One region of the Lysinibacillus sp. GW823-FHT06C08 genome, then DNA from elsewhere that is predicted to be linked to it. Evidence: riboswitches for the same ligand, from Rfam matches in the RefSeq annotation. Region 1 holds a riboswitch; each other region holds the start of a gene.
The links. A riboswitch is a leader RNA that binds a small molecule or an ion and turns the genes downstream of it on or off. The one in region 1 is predicted to bind thiamine pyrophosphate.
Positions count from the first base shown of each region.

Region 2: it holds a riboswitch for thiamine pyrophosphate, as region 1 does, so the genes downstream of both, AC1Q6O_RS17945 (ABC transporter substrate-binding protein) here and thiC (phosphomethylpyrimidine synthase ThiC) in region 1, are expected to answer to the same signal.
Region 3: it holds a riboswitch for thiamine pyrophosphate, as region 1 does, so the genes downstream of both, thiT (energy-coupled thiamine transporter ThiT) here and thiC (phosphomethylpyrimidine synthase ThiC) in region 1, are expected to answer to the same signal.
Region 4: it holds a riboswitch for thiamine pyrophosphate, as region 1 does, so the genes downstream of both, thiW (energy coupling factor transporter S component ThiW) here and thiC (phosphomethylpyrimidine synthase ThiC) in region 1, are expected to answer to the same signal.

Region 1 is NZ_JBXAHN010000011.1:13,448-17,703, forward strand. Features, by position in the region: gene AC1Q6O_RS20070 (catalase) at 1-974, shown strand, start outside; gene thiC (phosphomethylpyrimidine synthase ThiC) at 1,184-2,962, opposite strand; TPP riboswitch at 3,108-3,222, opposite strand; gene AC1Q6O_RS20080 (AEC family transporter) at 3,289-4,218, opposite strand.
Region 2 is NZ_JBXAHN010000008.1:163,496-167,751, reverse strand. Features, by position in the region: gene AC1Q6O_RS17965 (TatD family hydrolase) at 1-30, opposite strand, end outside; gene AC1Q6O_RS17960 (ABC transporter ATP-binding protein) at 20-769, opposite strand; gene AC1Q6O_RS17955 (ABC transporter permease) at 744-1,517, opposite strand; gene AC1Q6O_RS17950 (thiamine-binding protein) at 1,514-1,807, opposite strand; gene AC1Q6O_RS17945 (ABC transporter substrate-binding protein) at 1,809-2,804, opposite strand; TPP riboswitch at 2,960-3,070, opposite strand; gene parC (DNA topoisomerase IV subunit A) at 3,194-4,256, opposite strand, start outside.
Region 3 is NZ_JBXAHN010000010.1:49,906-54,161, reverse strand. Features, by position in the region: gene AC1Q6O_RS19655 (SbcC/MukB-like Walker B domain-containing protein) at 1-1,278, shown strand, start outside; gene AC1Q6O_RS19650 (small protein YxzF) at 1,319-1,441, opposite strand; gene AC1Q6O_RS19645 (magnetosome magnetite crystal formation protein family) at 1,497-1,820, opposite strand; TPP riboswitch at 1,947-2,054, shown strand; gene thiT (energy-coupled thiamine transporter ThiT) at 2,189-2,749, shown strand; gene map (type I methionyl aminopeptidase) at 2,920-3,675, shown strand; gene AC1Q6O_RS19630 (TspO-related membrane protein) at 3,703-4,256, opposite strand, start outside.
Region 4 is NZ_JBXAHN010000001.1:579,526-583,781, forward strand. Features, by position in the region: gene AC1Q6O_RS02605 (VWA domain-containing protein) at 1-1,341, shown strand, start outside; gene thiW (energy coupling factor transporter S component ThiW) at 1,432-1,935, opposite strand; TPP riboswitch at 2,030-2,137, opposite strand; gene AC1Q6O_RS02615 (MFS transporter) at 2,189-3,385, opposite strand; gene AC1Q6O_RS02620 (ABC transporter substrate-binding protein) at 3,876-4,256, opposite strand, start outside.

The sequences.
Region 1 (4,256 bases):
ACCAAGTTACAATTGTAATGTCCGACCGTGGTATTCCAACTGGTTACCGTAATATGCACGGATTTGGTTCTCACACATATAGCTTTATCAATGCTGATAATGAGCGTGTTTGGGTTAAATTCCACTTCCGTACAGAACAAGGCATTAAAAATTTAACAGGTGATGAAGCAACTGAGGTAATCGGTCAAGACCGTGAATCTTCACAACGTGATTTATATGAAGCCATCGAAAAAGGCGATTTACCTAAATGGAAAATGTATATTCAGGTTATGACAGAGGAGCAAGCTCGTGAGCTACCATACAACCCATTCGATTTAACAAAAGTATGGTATAAAAAAGATTTCCCATTAATTCCTGTAGGTGAGTTTGAGTTAAATAAAAACCCGGACAACTACTTTGCAGAAGTGGAACAAGCTGCCTTTGCACCATCTAACATCGTCCCTGGTATTAGCTTCTCACCAGATAAAATGTTACAAGGTCGTATCTTTGCCTATGCGGATGCACAACGCTACCGTTTAGGTGTAAACCACTATATGCTTCCTGTTAATGCACCAAAATGTCCATTCCGTACTTTCCACCGAGATGGCTCTATGCGTTTTGACGGCAACCTTGGATCAACACTAGGCTATGAACCAAATAGCTATGGTGAATGGGAACATAATTTAGACCATAAAGAGCCTGAGTTACACATCGATGGTCATGCAGGAATTCATGATTTCCGTGAAGACGATAGTAATTACTTCGAGCAACCAGGTAAACTTTTCCGCCTAATGACTGCGAAAGAACAACAACGTCTATTTGAAAATACGGCTAATGATATGGCTTCTGTTGAGGAATTCATCAAACGCCGTCACATTCTTCACTGCTATTTAGCTGATCCAGCATATGGTGAAGGTGTTGCAAAAGCAATGGGTCTTTCATTAGAAGGTATGGATCTTACAAATCCATACGTAAAACAACCAACAAACGTTTAATATTCCACTTATTATTGATATCCAAATCCAACTTTTACTCCATGTGAATGTATAATTCACGTGGAGCTTTTTTGTATTCGTCTAGGTTCAAGCGTTCACTTCTATTTGCAAATGCATATATTACTTTTATTCATCTCCCCTATTAAGTTGTGAAACCAACATAAAAAAAGGCTTGTGTCTAGTAAATAAACACAAGCCTCGCACTATTATTATTGATAGATTTGACTACCTGCCTTTTTAAACTCCGCTGACTTTTCCCTCATACCTTCATGGATGGCTTCTGTTGTATTTAAATCCTTTTCTTTAGCATAATTACGAATATCCTGGGAAATTCTCATGCTACAAAATTTAGGCCCGCACATTGAACAAAAATGAGCCGTTTTGGCTCCTTCTGCTGGCAATGTTTCATCATGATATTCTACTGCACGCTCTGGATCAAGAGAAAGGTTAAATTGATCGCGCCAGCGGAACTCAAAACGCGCTTTTGACAGTGCATCATCCCGTTGCTGTGCACCTGGGTGACCCTTTGCTAAATCTGCAGCATGTGCAGCAATTTTATAAGTAATAACCCCTACTCGAACATCCTCCCTATTAGGTAAACCTAAATGTTCCTTCGGTGTCACGTAGCAGAGCATAGCAGTTCCAAACCAACCAATCATCGCCGCTCCAATAGCAGATGTAATATGGTCATAACCTGGCGCAATATCTGTTGTCAATGGACCTAATGTATAGAAGGGAGCTTCCTTACAAACCTCTAATTGCTTGTCCATATTTTCTTTAATCAAATGCATTGGAACATGACCTGGCCCTTCCACCATTACTTGAACATCATGCTTCCATGCGATTTGCGTTAATTCGCCTAATGTTTCCAGCTCCGCGAATTGTGCTTCATCGTTAGCATCCGCGATTGACCCTGGGCGTAAGCCATCTCCTAATGAGAAGGCTACATCATAAGCTTTCATAATTTCGCATATTTCCTCAAAATGAGTATAGAGGAAGTTCTCTTGATGATGGTATAAGCACCACTGCGCCATAATGGACCCACCCCGAGACACAATACCCGTTACACGGTTTGCGGTAAGAGGGACATAACGTAAAAGGACACCTGCATGAATAGTGAAATAATCTACCCCTTGCTCCGCTTGTTCAATAAGCGTATCACGGTACACCTCCCACGTTAAATCCTCAGCCACACCATTCACTTTTTCTAATGCCTGATAAATTGGTACTGTCCCAACGGGTACTGCAGCATTTCGAATAATCCATTCTCTCGTTGTATGAATATGCTTGCCAGTTGATAGATCCATAATATTATCAGCGCCCCAGCGTGTAGCCCATGTCATTTTTTCGACCTCCTCTGCAATCGAGGATGATACGGCTGAATTTCCAATGTTCGCATTAATTTTCACATGGAAATTACGACCGATAATCATTGGCTCTGCCTCTGGATGATTAATATTGGAAGGCATAATAGCTCGGCCTGCTGCAATCTCTGAACGTACGAAATCTGGGTCCATATTTTCGCGTATCGCTACAAATTCCATCTCAGGTGTAATAATTCCCTTTCTAGCATAATGAAGCTGTGTGACATTTCTACCCTTCTTTGCACGTAAAGGCTTTCTCACCAATTCCGGGAAGACATTTTCATGGATACGTGGATCATCAGCACGACGAAAACCATTATCCTCAGGTTTAATCGTACGTCCTCCGTATTCCTCAACATCCCCTCGCTCTTGTATCCAAGGACTTCGTAAAGCAGGTAAGCCTTTTGTAATATCCACACGAAAGGCCGGATCTGTATATGGTCCACTCGTATCATACACTCTAATCGGGGCATTTTCTTCATCTCCAAAGCTACCAGTCGTCGGACTTAATGCAATTTCACGCATTGGTACTAATATATCTGGACGAGATCCTTCCACATAAACCTTTTTACTTCCTTCAAAGTTAGACATAATCGTAATGTTCTTTTCACTAATTGCTGACATGAGCTACTTCTCTCCCTTAAATATATTATAGGCAAGGACCGAATCTAGCTCACCCAACAATCAAATAAAATAAATAAAGGCCGAATCCAAAATAATAATTGGATCCGGCCATGAATGTAAAGGGTCTATTGATTGCACGTAATAGGCAATAGCTTCTTAACTTTCCCACGCTGGTATGAGCCAGATCAGGTCCAAAGGGTCAAGAAACCTCTATGCGTTTCCCTCTCAGCCTGACTCATCAGACCCCCCTAGTTAATACTATTCAGTTTGATGCTAGTGTAGCAGATATTGCTAAGAGATGGAAGTTATCATTTAAATATTTTCTATTAGGTAAACATTACATCCGCAATATAAATCACAATCGTGACCGTTATACAACTCACAATGGTTGAGAATAAAACGGTTTGTGCAGCTGTTGCCGACTCTACATCATACTCTAATGCTAGACTTGAACTGTTGCGGGATGTGGGAAAAGCACTTGCTATAAATAATGATTGTGCCACAACCCCATCTAAACCCAGCGTATAGATAATGACTAAAGCCACGGCTGGTCCGATAAATAATCGCGTGAAGCAGCTGACGAATACTGTTTTATTAAACATCGTTTTGATCTCCATCTGAGACAATTGGGCGCCTAGCGTGATTAATGCAACGGCAATAAAACCATCTGCTACATGGTCTATTGGTATTTTAATAAACTGCGGAATGCCAATATCAAAATAATTCATGCCCACACCGATTATTAAAGCGTGAATAATAGGCATTTTTATAAAGTCCTTAAAAATCGCCATGCCCGATTTAGTAGAGGAAATTAAATTATATAAACCATACGTATATGTTGTCATGTTTTGAAAGATAACGAGTATAACCTGGATGGCTACACCAATAGGTTGAGTGGCAAAAATCATTTGAGCTACCGGAATCCCATAGTTCCCAGAGTTAATGAGTACTACACTATTTTTAAAAACAGCCGCCTCAGTTTTGGCGAGGCCAAGCCCTTTCGCTAAAAAGTGACTAAGCAGCATTTGACTACCGATAAAAAGTACAACAAACAATCCGACTTCTCCTAGAACAGACAGCTTTATATTCGTCTCATATAAATTAATAAATACAGCGGCTGGCATAAAACAATATGTAATAAGCTGTGATAATGCTTTTAAATTAAAGCGAAATTTCTTTTGTAGAATAGCACCTAGTACAAGTAATACTAAAATAGGTGCGACAATTTGAAAGAAAATCATTCCAAGATACACCATATTGATGTCCCCCCTCCCTTTTAATAGTAGTGTCGATC
Region 2 (4,256 bases), on a different contig from region 1:
ATCTAAATGAATATGGGCATCAATCAACATGCAAATCACCCTTTTCTTCCTGTAAATACATGAATAATTGTTGCTTCAAGGCTGTGAATGTGGCCGAATGACGAATTTCTTCTTTGCGAGGACGCTCAAACGGGACAATGATTTCTTTTTTCACCGTTGCAGGTCGTTTCGATAAAACAAGTATACGATCCGCTAAAAAGAGTGCCTCCTCAATACTATGTGTGACAAATAAGATGGATTTTCGATGTTCTTCCCAAATGGACAGTAGCCATGCCTGCATTTCCAGTCTTGTAAATTCATCGAGCGCAGAAAATGGTTCATCTAGACATAAAATAGGTTTATCACTGACAATGGCACGGATGAAGGATACACGTTGTTGCATCCCTCCAGATAGCTGGTTTGGATAAGCATGGCTAAAGGAAGCAAGTCCTACCTTTTCTAGCCACCCCTTTGCACGTTCAACATTAGGCTTTTGCTGCAGTTCCTCAACTATAGTTACATTCTCTAAAATAGTACGCCAAGGCAGTAGACAAGGCTGCTGTGGCATATAGCCAATTGTTCCTCTTTTTTGCAGGATATCCTCTCCATTTAATAAAATCACCCCTTGATCAACCGAAGAGACCCCACCAATTAATTGAAAAAGGGTACTTTTACCACTGCCGGATGGACCTACAATGGCCACAAACTCACCATTCTTGACATCAAAGGAAATATTATCAAGAACATGTAGACTGTTAAAGGACTTAGCGATGTTTTGAATGCTGAGCATGATAACTTCTCCCCTTTACCATTAATTTTTCAAGCAAACGAATACTACTAAATAACAATAAGCTTAACAAGACAATCGCAAAAATTGCGACAAACACTCGATCTGTACGGAAGGAGGATTGTGCTAAGGTCATGTATACACCAATTCCCTTTTTCGCACCAAGCCACTCCGCAATGACTGCCCCCATTACGCTATAAGTTGTAGCAATTTTTACACCTGAGAAAATAGCTGGGTAGGCATGTGGCCATTCTAGTTTCCAAAACGTTTGGGCCTTCGTTGCACCAATCATTTCAAAGTAATGCTTTAACTCGGGTGCTGTTTGACGAAAACCGTCCATTGTCGCTATGACAATAGGGAAAAAGCACACTAGACAAATAATGATGAGCTTTGGTAATAAGCCAAAGCCAAACCAAATAATAAGCAGCGGTGCTAACACAAGAATAGGTATGTTTTGCGACATAATGAGAATCGGGTAAAATAACGACCGAATGAAAGTAAAACGATGCAAAACAATTGCCACTGTTAGACCACAGCCAACTCCAATAGCAAGTCCTAGTAAAGCTAATTGCACAGTAGCCAGAGCATGTGGCAGGAACGTCTGATACGATTGAATGCCTTCTACTACAATTATGCTCGGTGCTGGAAGGAGCCATGGAGGAACATCAGCGATATGCACAACAAGCTCCCATATGAATAAGAGGAAGGCGATAAAAATTATCGTCCTTCCCTTTTGTAATGCCCGTTTCATGACTGATATTTCTCCGTTAATGTAGCCATTGTAATTCCATTTGGTTGATATAAAATTTTTACTTGTGTAATGACATTAATGGCTCCTAGCTCGACCATCTTAATATTCATTTTTTCAATGATTTGAAGGAGAGTTGTAAGCTCACCCTCCATCGTTGTTTCAAGTGGATGAACCTCATATTTCACACCAGATGCATTAATAACTGCAATGGCCGCATCTACATAAGGAATGACATCCTCATACTTCTCTGTCTTCGGAATAATTTGGACACTGATTAATGAATTTGCCATGTTATTTGGCCTCCTTTTTCGGTAAGAACTCATTCGTAAACGCTTGTTTAGCATCAAATTCGCCCTCTAATACTTTGTTGCTCGACATCCATTTAGCATAGTTTTCCCATACAGAAAGCTTTTGCTCACCCCATTGTTTAGCGTCATCCTGATACTTATCAGCCAACCACTCTTGGCTTTTATGCACTAATTCCTTATCTAAGTCTGGGGCTTCTTCTAGTAAAATATCGGCAGCTTCATTCGGATGCTCGATTGCATATTCATAGCCCTTCGATGCAGCCGCAACAAAAGCTTTGACGATGTCTGGATTGTTTTGAAGCATTTTTTCATTAGTTGCTAAAACAGGTGTATAGTAATCTAACTGATCACTGTAGTCCGTTAAATACAGCATATTAATCTTTTCCCCACGAAGCTCTGCCTCAATTCCTGTCCAAGCATAATAAATCCAAGCAAAGTCGATGTCTTTTTTCATCATTGTGAAGAAATCTAAATCTCCTGCATTGACAATCTCTAATTTATTAATATCAGCGTTTTCTTTTTGCATTAATGATTGTAATACTGCTTGTTCGAGTGGCGCCCCCCAGCCACCATAAGTTTTTCCTTCAAAGTCCTTTGGAGATGTAATACCCTTTGATTCTACAGAAGCAAATCCAGATGTATTATGCTGGATGATGGCTGCTATTGAGACAAGTGGCACATCCTGAACACGAGCCTGTGTAATGCCCTCCTGATAGCTCACGCCAAATTCTGCCTTACCGGAAGCTACGAGCTGATCGGCTCCTGCCTCTCCTGGCATAATAATATCAACATCTAAGCCCTGTTCTTCAAAATAACCAAGCTTTTTCGCAACATACAATCCTGTATGATTCGTATTCGGTGTCCAATCGAGAACCACTGACACCTTTTTCTTTGTATCAGCAGCTTGCTTGTCCTCCTTGTCGCTACAACCTACTAACGTCAATAGTGCCGCTATTAAAATAAATAACCATTTTTTCATGCTAGGTCCTCCCAGTTTGTAATATGAAAGCGTTCAAGAATGAATGTTGTCACCAGAAGAAAGCGTAATATACGGTTGGTAAGATATTGATTGAAAAACAAAAAAACGCCTAGGATTCCTCCCAGACGTATTGCAATCAATCTCCAAAACTTTTGCTTTTTTGAATAGATGTTCCCTACGCTGGTACGAGCCAAATCAGGTTCAAAGGGTCAGTGTCTATCGGACACAATCTCAGCTAGCCATAACTAGCCCCCCTACATTCTTTCGCTATGAACTTTTCGATGATTATTATACCCATAGTTGATCTAAAATGACAAGATGCTATTTTTGGATAGTTGTTCCACTCCAACAAGTAGCCCAGCTCTACAATATAGAGACTGGGCATGATTTTAGCTTGGTTTTTGTTCTTTTTTGGCCGTTAAGACATGGGAAATGGCTCCATCTGTTGCAATATCCACTTTAAATGAACCATTAGAATGACGATCAGCACGTGTCAATGCTTGAACATCAATAAACTCTTGGACGCCTTTTTCAGTTTCAATCACAACCTGCTCATCGTTTGTCGCTTGAATCACAGCGACAATTCGGTGAGGATTTGCTTTTAATTCTGTCAGGACTTTAAGACCACGTTTGGCACGACCTGCTATTTCTACCTCTGCGACATTCATTTTCTTGACAGCCCCTCGTTGTGTCACAATAACGACATATTGTGTTTCATCTGGCTGTAAAACATTGACCCCTACTAAAGCTTCTCCATCTTTTAACGTAATCCCTTTAACGCCGCCTGTTTTCACACCAGTAACTGGTAATTCCTCAATAGGGAATCGAATAGCATACGCCGTATCAGTTGTTAAGAGCAATTCCACATCATCCGTCATAAACGATGCATAAATCATTGCATCGCCCGCTTTAACATTCATTGTTTTAATCGGCTTCGAGTAACGCGTCACTGCATAATCTGCGAGCGGTGAACGTTTAATTTGTCCATCTTTCGTAGCAGTTAAAATATACGTATTTGGTTGTTCAAATGTTTCAAAGCCATAGACTGCAATAATTGATTCATCTTCACTTGTTGGCACAATACTAGAAATATGCTGACCAAGGTCCTTCCAACGAATATCAGGCAATTCGTGAACTGGCTGATAAATATAATTCCCTCTATTTGTAAATAACAATAGATGATGCTGCGTATTTAAGTTTGCTTCATACAATAAGTAATCGGAATCCTTCATCGCAAAATCTTGACCATTGGAAGCGGCATGAGATCGTGTAGAAGTACGTTTAATATAGCCATCTTTCGTGACAGTCACCACAACCTCTTCGCTTGGAACAAGGACATCTAATGTAATTTTAATTTCTTCAATTTCTTGTTCAATTCTCGAGCGACGCGGCTCTGTGAAGCGTTTTTTAATATCTAGTAATTCCTGTTTAATGACACGTACAAGCTTGGCC
Region 3 (4,256 bases), on a different contig from region 1:
CAAGAGATTACTAGCTTAAAGATTATCAATCAACAGTTAGCTCAAACAAGGATTAACCAGAAGGAACAGCGTTTAGCAATAGAGCATTTGCAACATAAACAAGTCAAACTTGAGGAATATTTAACTGAGCAGATGAAGGGCTGGACAAGACTGCAGGCAATTGTAGAAGAACAGCATAAGCAAATGCCAACAACTATGCCAACCTTAAAGCAATTAAAACAAACACTTACCGATGTTAGTAAACAGAAAATGGATTTACAAAAATTATGGCAGGAAAGCCAGCATGATTTACATGCCGCGAAGGAAGCTGCCAGTAATGCTAAACTAGCTGTGGAAATCGCCAAACAGAATTTTGAAGAATTAAAGCTCAAAATGAATGACAAGCGTGAGCAGTTTTCAATAAGCATGCAGGAAGCAGGCTTTGTGTACTATGAAGACTATGCAACTGCGAAAAGAAGTGCCACTCAATTAGAGGAACTTCGAAAGGCATGCAATGACTACAGGTTACATGTTCATACGTTACAAATTCAAATTTCAGAAGGAGAAAAACATCTACAAGGGAAAGAGGAGCAAGATTTAGCCCTGATGGAGGCAACTGTGGAAAATCTCAGAATCGCCTATGAGGATGCCTTTAAACAACTTCAACAAATAGATGGATTTGCGAAATCATGTCTAAGCTTCATCAACAAAGTAGAAGAAACAGAGAGAGAGCTTCGTTTACTTGAGAGTGAGGCAGGTCGAGTGAAGGAGCTGTATGGCTTATTAAATGGGCAAAATTCGAAAAAACTGTCCTTTGAACGATATATTCAAATTAATTATTTAGATCAAATTACAGAGGCAGCCAATATTCGTCTTTATCATTTATCTAACGGTCAATTTGAACTTAGACGTTCAGACAGGCTTGAAAAGCATGCCAAGCAAAGTGGACTTGGGCTTGATGTATATGATGCTTACACAGATCAATTACGAGATGTTAAAACGTTATCTGGTGGTGAAAAGTTCAATGCATCATTAAGCCTTGCTCTAGGAATGGCAGATGTTATTCAAAGCTTCCAAGGCAATATTCATATTGAAACCATGTTTATTGATGAGGGCTTTGGCTCGCTCGATGAAGAATCATTAAATAAAGCAATAGACACATTAATCGATTTACAAGATTCTGGACGAATGATTGGTGTCATCTCTCATGTGCCTGAATTAAAATCAGCGATGCCAGCCGTTTTACATGTCGAAAAAACATTGAATGGACATAGTCAAACACATTTTGAAATAAAATAAAGGAAGGTGTATTTCCGGTTTAAGGAAATACGCCCTCCTTTTATTTTTTTCGAGAACTGACTGTAGAAGTTGTCCCTTTTTTTGCTGCCATCACTTTTTTTACGATTGGTATAACAATAGGCGCTAATTTAACAGCGGTTTTCACTACTTTTGATACTTTCATCAAAAACACAGCTCCTTTTTAATTACTTCTACCTGTTTATTTTAAAAATGAAACATTAGCGGATAACTCGAACGGCTTGAATAATATTCCATATAACAATTCCGAGCGAGACAATTCCGTAAATGGCGAACGAAATGAACCAAATGATCATGACTGTACTATTACTTGAAGTGGGGTCTAAACTAAATGTAGAAAAGACAAAGACAATGAAAAATAAGATCCCAAATACGAAAGGAATTAGATGGGACACTAATGCGCGAATAGAATGTCTTTTGATGTCAGCATCTTTCGTAACGAAGTAAACAATTAATGGTACGATGAAAGGAGCAAAGAAAATACTGAGATAACTAAAGGCAGATAATATTTTTTGGTTCTCCATAGTTGTACCTCCTTTTTTAATATTTACGCATGGAAAACAGTAAAGTTTCAAAAATTAAGTATGGAAGAGGTTGTAATCATTCCGTGCTTTGCGTACAATGAAAGTGTTCAAATTAAATTCAGATGTAACGACCACAAGGGGAGCTGATGATGTCAGCTGAGACTGGGCACGTAATGCCTTGACTCTTTGAACCTGTAAGCTAACACTTGCGTAGGGATGTGGATAGAAACCGACACTTGTACGATGTGAGGCTCTGTCCTGACATCGTTTTTTCATTCTTAAGAATAAAAAGGTGTCAGAGCGAATCAAATCAGCGCATTTCTATTCCTGCTCTTGTATCCTACATCGGAACAAAGGAGAGAATATGTATGGACAAAAAAAGACTATTAATGCTAGTGGAGATTGCAATATTTGCAGCGATTGGCCTCGTGCTCGATCAGGTCTCCTTTAAAGTATGGGCACAAGGTGGCTCTGTTAGTCTTGTTATGGTACCAATTATGTTAATTGCATTTCGCTGGGGTCTAGTAGCTGGCCTAACAACAGGCTTGCTTGTAGGTGTTATGCAAACCATGTTTGGAGCTTATATTGTACACTGGCTTCAAGGTTTATTAGATTACGGTGTTGCTTTCACAGTTGTAGGGTTAGCGGCCATTGTACGCAGACCTTTACTGGAAGCAGCAAATCAACTAAACAAAACAAAAATGGCGCTTTATATTATTGTAGGTACTGTATTTGCAGGCTTCTTGAGATATGCAGCGCACACTACTGCTGGCGCGGTATTTTTTGCAGAGTATGCCGGCGATCAAAATGCGTGGATCTACTCGATTATTTATAATGGTACCTATATGCTGCCCGCAACAGTATTAACAGCTATTGTGGGAGCGTTATTATTCACAGCGGCTCCACAACTAATGCAACGTAAAGCATAATGCCAACCCCTTCATATTGGTGAAGGGGTTTTTTATGTAGTCGTAAGAGAATAGAGCTCTTAGCACTTTGCCAAGAAGGCAGGCATACAATATTTAAAGCGTTTAGCGTTATACGCGTAAAAAGTTATGTTATATTAAAGAGTAGATATTAGATGAAAGGGACGTTATACATGATTGTAAAAACGCAAGAAGAAATTGAAGCTTTTAAAAAAATTGGACGCATTTGTGCAGAGATTCGTGAAGCGATGAAGGCTGCTACAAAACCAGGTGTCACAACACTTGAACTAGATGAAATTGCTGGTCGAATGTTTGCTGAGGCAGGTGCCATTTCAGGACCAAAAGGAGAATATGACTTCCCAGGATATACTTGTATAAGTGTCAACGAGGAAGTAGCGCATGGTATCCCAGGTAAACGTGTTATTCAGGAGGGAGATATCGTCAATATCGATGTTTCAGGCTCTTTAGATGGCTACTTTGCCGACACGGGTATTTCATTTGTAGTTGGTGAAGGCTATGAAGACAAAGAAAAACTATGTCGTGTTGCCAAAGATGCTTTTGATCGTGCTATGACAAAGGTAAAGGCTGGCTCTAAATTAAATCAAATCGGTAAAGCTGTAGAGCGCGAAGCGAATGCTAATGGCTTAACAGTTATTATGAATTTAACAGGCCATGGTTTAGGTCGTTCTTTACATGATGAACCAAATCACATTTTAAATTATTACGATGCATGGGACTCTACGATTATGAAAGAAGGCATGGTTCTTGCAGTTGAGCCATTTATCTCAGCAAAAGCAGAGCATATTGTAGAAGCTGGTGATGGTTGGACATTCATTACACCTGATAAGTCTCTTGTTGCTCAAATTGAACATTCAGTAATTGTTACAAAAGATAAACCAATTATCCTTACTTCATTAGACGAAGAATAGGATTACAAAAAAATCCTGCACACCAAATTATTTTTGGTAGGCAGGATTTTTTTTAATGAATAAAATACCAACTAAGAGTACACCACATAAAAATAATGCAGCTGTTGTTACGAGTAGCTCATCAAAACCATTATGTAAAGCGATTCCTATATAAGCCCATATAAAAACACTTGGATACATGATATCAAAGTGATGAAAGCGGATATGTAGCGCAATGGCTCCACCTAATGTCAGTAAAATAACTGCCCAAAGAGGAGTGCTTAGACCAAAACCGTTCCAACCATAAGCTGTTAACGTAAAGCTAATATTTGTGATAAAAATAAATGTCATCCATGCAAAATAAATGGCGAAAGGAATACGACCCGACAGTGATTTGTCATGAATTGGATACGTATTGTACAGCATAAATAAATACAAGACTAAGAGTAAGGTAATGCCGAGAGAAACAATAAATAATTCATGATGCCATACATATATCGTTAATGCTTGTAAAATATTTATGCAACTAAAGAGCGCAGACTGTTTCATAGATGTCTTTTTGATGTTCATCACTAACCAATAACCGATTAATAAATAAATGA
Region 4 (4,256 bases), on a different contig from region 1:
TCAGGATCCAAGCTAGAGCTTGCAAAGGAAGCAGCAGCACGTTCAGTTGAAATGCTACGTGATGAAGATACATTAGGATTTATAGCATTTGATGATCGACCATGGGAAATTATAGAGACTGGTCCTCTGAACAATAAAGAAGAGGCAGTGGATACCATTTTATCTGTTACACCAGGAGGCGGGACAGAAATCTATGGTTCACTTGCAAAAGCATATGAAAACCTAGCAGATATAAAACTGCAACGTAAGCATATTATTCTTTTAACGGATGGACAATCACAGCCAGGAAATTATGAAGATTTAATTGAACAAGGAAAAGATACTGGAATAACTTTATCAACAGTGGCTATTGGTCAAGATGCGGATGCTAACTTATTGGAAGCTCTGAGTGAGATGGGAAGCGGACGTTTCTACAATGTTATCGATGAGCAAACTATTCCTTCCATTTTATCTCGTGAAACAGCTATGATTTCCCGTACGTACATTGAGGATAACCCATTTTATCCAATACTCTATCATGCAGGGGGATGGAATACGCTATTTGCCAATGGCGTTCCACAAATGAATGCTTATATCGGAACAACCGCAAAGCAGGGTGCTACCGTCGTGGCTGAAAGCGAAAAAGAAGATCCGGTGTTAGCACAATGGCAATACGGTCTTGGCAAAACATTCGCATTCACTTCTGATTCAACAGGAAAGTGGTCGGGCGACTGGGCAAGATGGCAAAACTGGGGCACATTTTGGCAAACGCTTATTTCACAAATGCTCCCAAGTTATAATGATGTTGCCTATGATGTAAGAATAGAATCAGATGGGTCCTTTATGATTACAGATCCTACAAATGAAGCAGCCTTTTTAGATATTGTTGCGGTTAATGAAGCTGGTGAAGAGTTAGACACACAGCTTGAAACTATATCAGCCTCTCAGGTGCGTGCTGTAGTACAAGCTGACCCGGGATTAATCTTCTTCCGTATCGCTGATGAAAAGGAAACGATTTATCAGGCTGGATTAAGTGTTCCCTATAGTGCTGAGTATGAACTTCTTCCTGCTAATGATAAATTAATAGAAGAATTAACCGAACAAACTGGTGGTGCTATTTTAAAAGAACCACAAGAAGTGTTCCGTGACTTTACAAAGCAAGGGGCGGATCGTCAAAACATTGCGACATGGCTTCTCCTTGCAGGTATGCTCTTATTCTTTATTGATATTACAATAAGACGCTTTGGCTGGAATTTCCTAACGAAGCCGAAGAAAAAGGAGCAAATTGTAGAGAATCACCCCGTACAGGCAGAAAACACGAACGTGGCACAATTATTAAAGGGTATGAAAAAACGCCAATAATTTAGTTAGATGAAAGCAGTGCGAATTATTTCGCACTGCTTTTTGTATATGCATGGAGACAAATCCTCTAAGTTATATCAACAACGTTATTTAATAAAAAGAGCGGGAATTAAAATATTTTACTAGCACGGTTTTACGCAAACTGCTAGCTACTACAATACCTAAGATTGCTCCAATTGAACTTGATATTAAAAAGGCAGGCATGAAAAATAAGGCCGCTACGGATGTCCCCATAAGTAACTTTGCATAGGGCACTGCTACAAGCGATGCGAGAAGACCAGTGCCGATCACTTCACCCATACCAGCTAGCCACATTTTACTGCTATATTTATAGGCAAGACCTGCGCATAATGCTCCAATAATACTACCAGGAATGGCTAACAGTGAGCCTGTTCCTGTAAGGATACGAATGATAGCCGTAACAAAGGCAACTACAACTGTAGGTACGGGTCCAAGTATAATGGCTCCTATTACGTTAATAGCGTGCTGCACAGGGTAGGCACGAGCAATCCCAGTTGGAATGGAGATGAACGTAGAGCCTGCAACGGCAATCGCTACTAATAAAGCCATAATTGTTAATTTTCGAATAGACATGATAGGTGCGCTCCTTTTCGTTTTAGCCACTAGGAAAATGAAAAAAGCCGCTTCCTTCAAACGACAGGAAGCGGCCTTGCTTATACACTGAAAATAGCAAGAAGCGCCACTTCCCTCCGCTAGCATGAACTAGATCAGGTTCGAAGGGTCCGTATATAACCATATACGTCTCAGCCTTTAAAAGACTCCCCTAGTGGTAAGTATTTTTTAGAAGTGTAACATACTTCAATCAATAGTCAATAAGCTTTGATGATTAGTGTGAATCTGGATGCATAAGCTGTGGTGCCTTTTTCAATGTCCAAATCAGGGCAAGGAAGAAGCAGGCTAATAAGATAATGGCACCAAAAATATAAGGACTATTCATATTCCAGTCAAATAAGAAACCAGCTAAAGCGGGTCCAATCATATTTCCAAGACTCATATAGGCATTGTTCAAGCCGGCTGCAAACCCTTGCTCTGTTTCAGCAAGTTTTGAGATGAGTGTATTAACAGCTGGACGAATTAATGTTGTTGCCGTAGAGAAGATGGTTGCTACAACTAATATTAGTGCAAAACCTGAAACAAATAATATTAAGAAAATAGCAATGGAGGCAATAAATAAATTGACCAAAACTACTTTCATTTCACCAAAGCGTTTAAAGAGTGGCGTTATGATAAACATCTGTACAATTACCCCAAATGCTCCACCAACCACTAGAATGGTAGCAATATCGCCAGGTGAGTAATTAAATTTTTCTGTCACAAATAGTGATAAGGTTGTTTGGAAGTTAGCAATCCCAAATGAGAATACCATCATAATAATTAACATAACAAAATAAGGCATATGTACAGAGCGAGCCATCTGTTTCACCAGATTATCTTGCTTTTGTCTATTTTGCGCAGTATTTGGCTTTGTAGATGGTAATAAAAAGTACGATAAAATAGACGCTAAAATGGCGGCAGCTCCCGCCATGAAAAATGGAAAATGTAAGCTAACCTTTGCGAGGAAACCACCAATTCCAGGGCCAATCATAAAGCCGAACGACATTGCAGCTCCTAACATACTCATTCCTTTTCCGCGTTCTTCATAAGTTGTCACGTCTGCTACAAAAGCCATAATAGGAGGTGCAACAAATGCAGAGCCAAGGCCACCTAAAAAGCGTGCCAAAAAGAGCATCCAAACATCTGTAGAAAGGCCAAAACCGATTTGTGCAAGTCCTGTTAGTATAAGACCGAAAATAATTAAATTTTTCCGCCCATACAGGTCAGAAAGATTCCCAGCAATTGGAGAAAATACAAATTGTGCCAAGGCGAACGTTGCAATAAGCATGCCTAGAACTTGTCCTGCTGCTCCAAATATTCTTAAATATTCCGGCATTACAGGAATAATAATTCCAATACTCCCCATTGCGATAAACATATTAAACATTAATATATACAAAGCCGCCTTATTGGACTTCTGCTGGGTCATCGAAAAACCCCCTTTATGTAATCAAATATAGTACAGTCTATCATAAAGAATTATGGCTGGCTAATAGTTGAGATTGCTGTAACTGATCCAATCGTTAGAATGGTTTTCCAGAAAAGTTTTTTTCTCAGAAAACTTCACAATGTAATAGTATCTAATTGATTAATAAACATGAATAGTTAGGAGAGCGTATGAACTTTTTGCTAGAAGTAATTTTGTTGAAATGAAATAGCGTGATAAAAGTGAATAATATTGTTTAAGATGAAGCTATGATGGGCATATGTATTGGCACGTAGTATCTATGGTCTTTTCTTTGATCTAGAGGTGAAAATGATTGTTAGCTTAAACATAGACCAAAGGGATTATAGGAGAGGGGGCTGCGAAGATGAACTACTACAGGCTACTAGTAGAATTGCTTTCTAAATATAGTAATACAACTGAATGCTTACATAAAAAGGGCGAATTGGTTTCTAGACCAATTCGCTCTTATAAATTATCGAATACTCATTTTAAATTCTAAAAACAGCTCATTATATTTACCTAAGTAATCTGGGCCTAAGTTTTTATAGACCTCTAATGTATCACGTTGCTCTTCAGAAGGGTAATAGCGTTCATCAGCAACTACTTCAGGGTCCATTAAGTCCATCGCAGCGATATTAGGCGTCGAATAGCCAACATAATCGGCATTTTGAGCACCAGATTCAGCACTTAGCATAAAATTGATAAAGGCATGTGCACCATCAATATTTTTTGAGGTTTTTGGTATAACCATATTATCGAACCATAAATTGGAGCCCTCTTCAGGAACAGCAAAGTCCAACTCTTCATTTTCAGACATCATGTCCGCTGCCTGACCAGACCAAGTGAGGGCCAC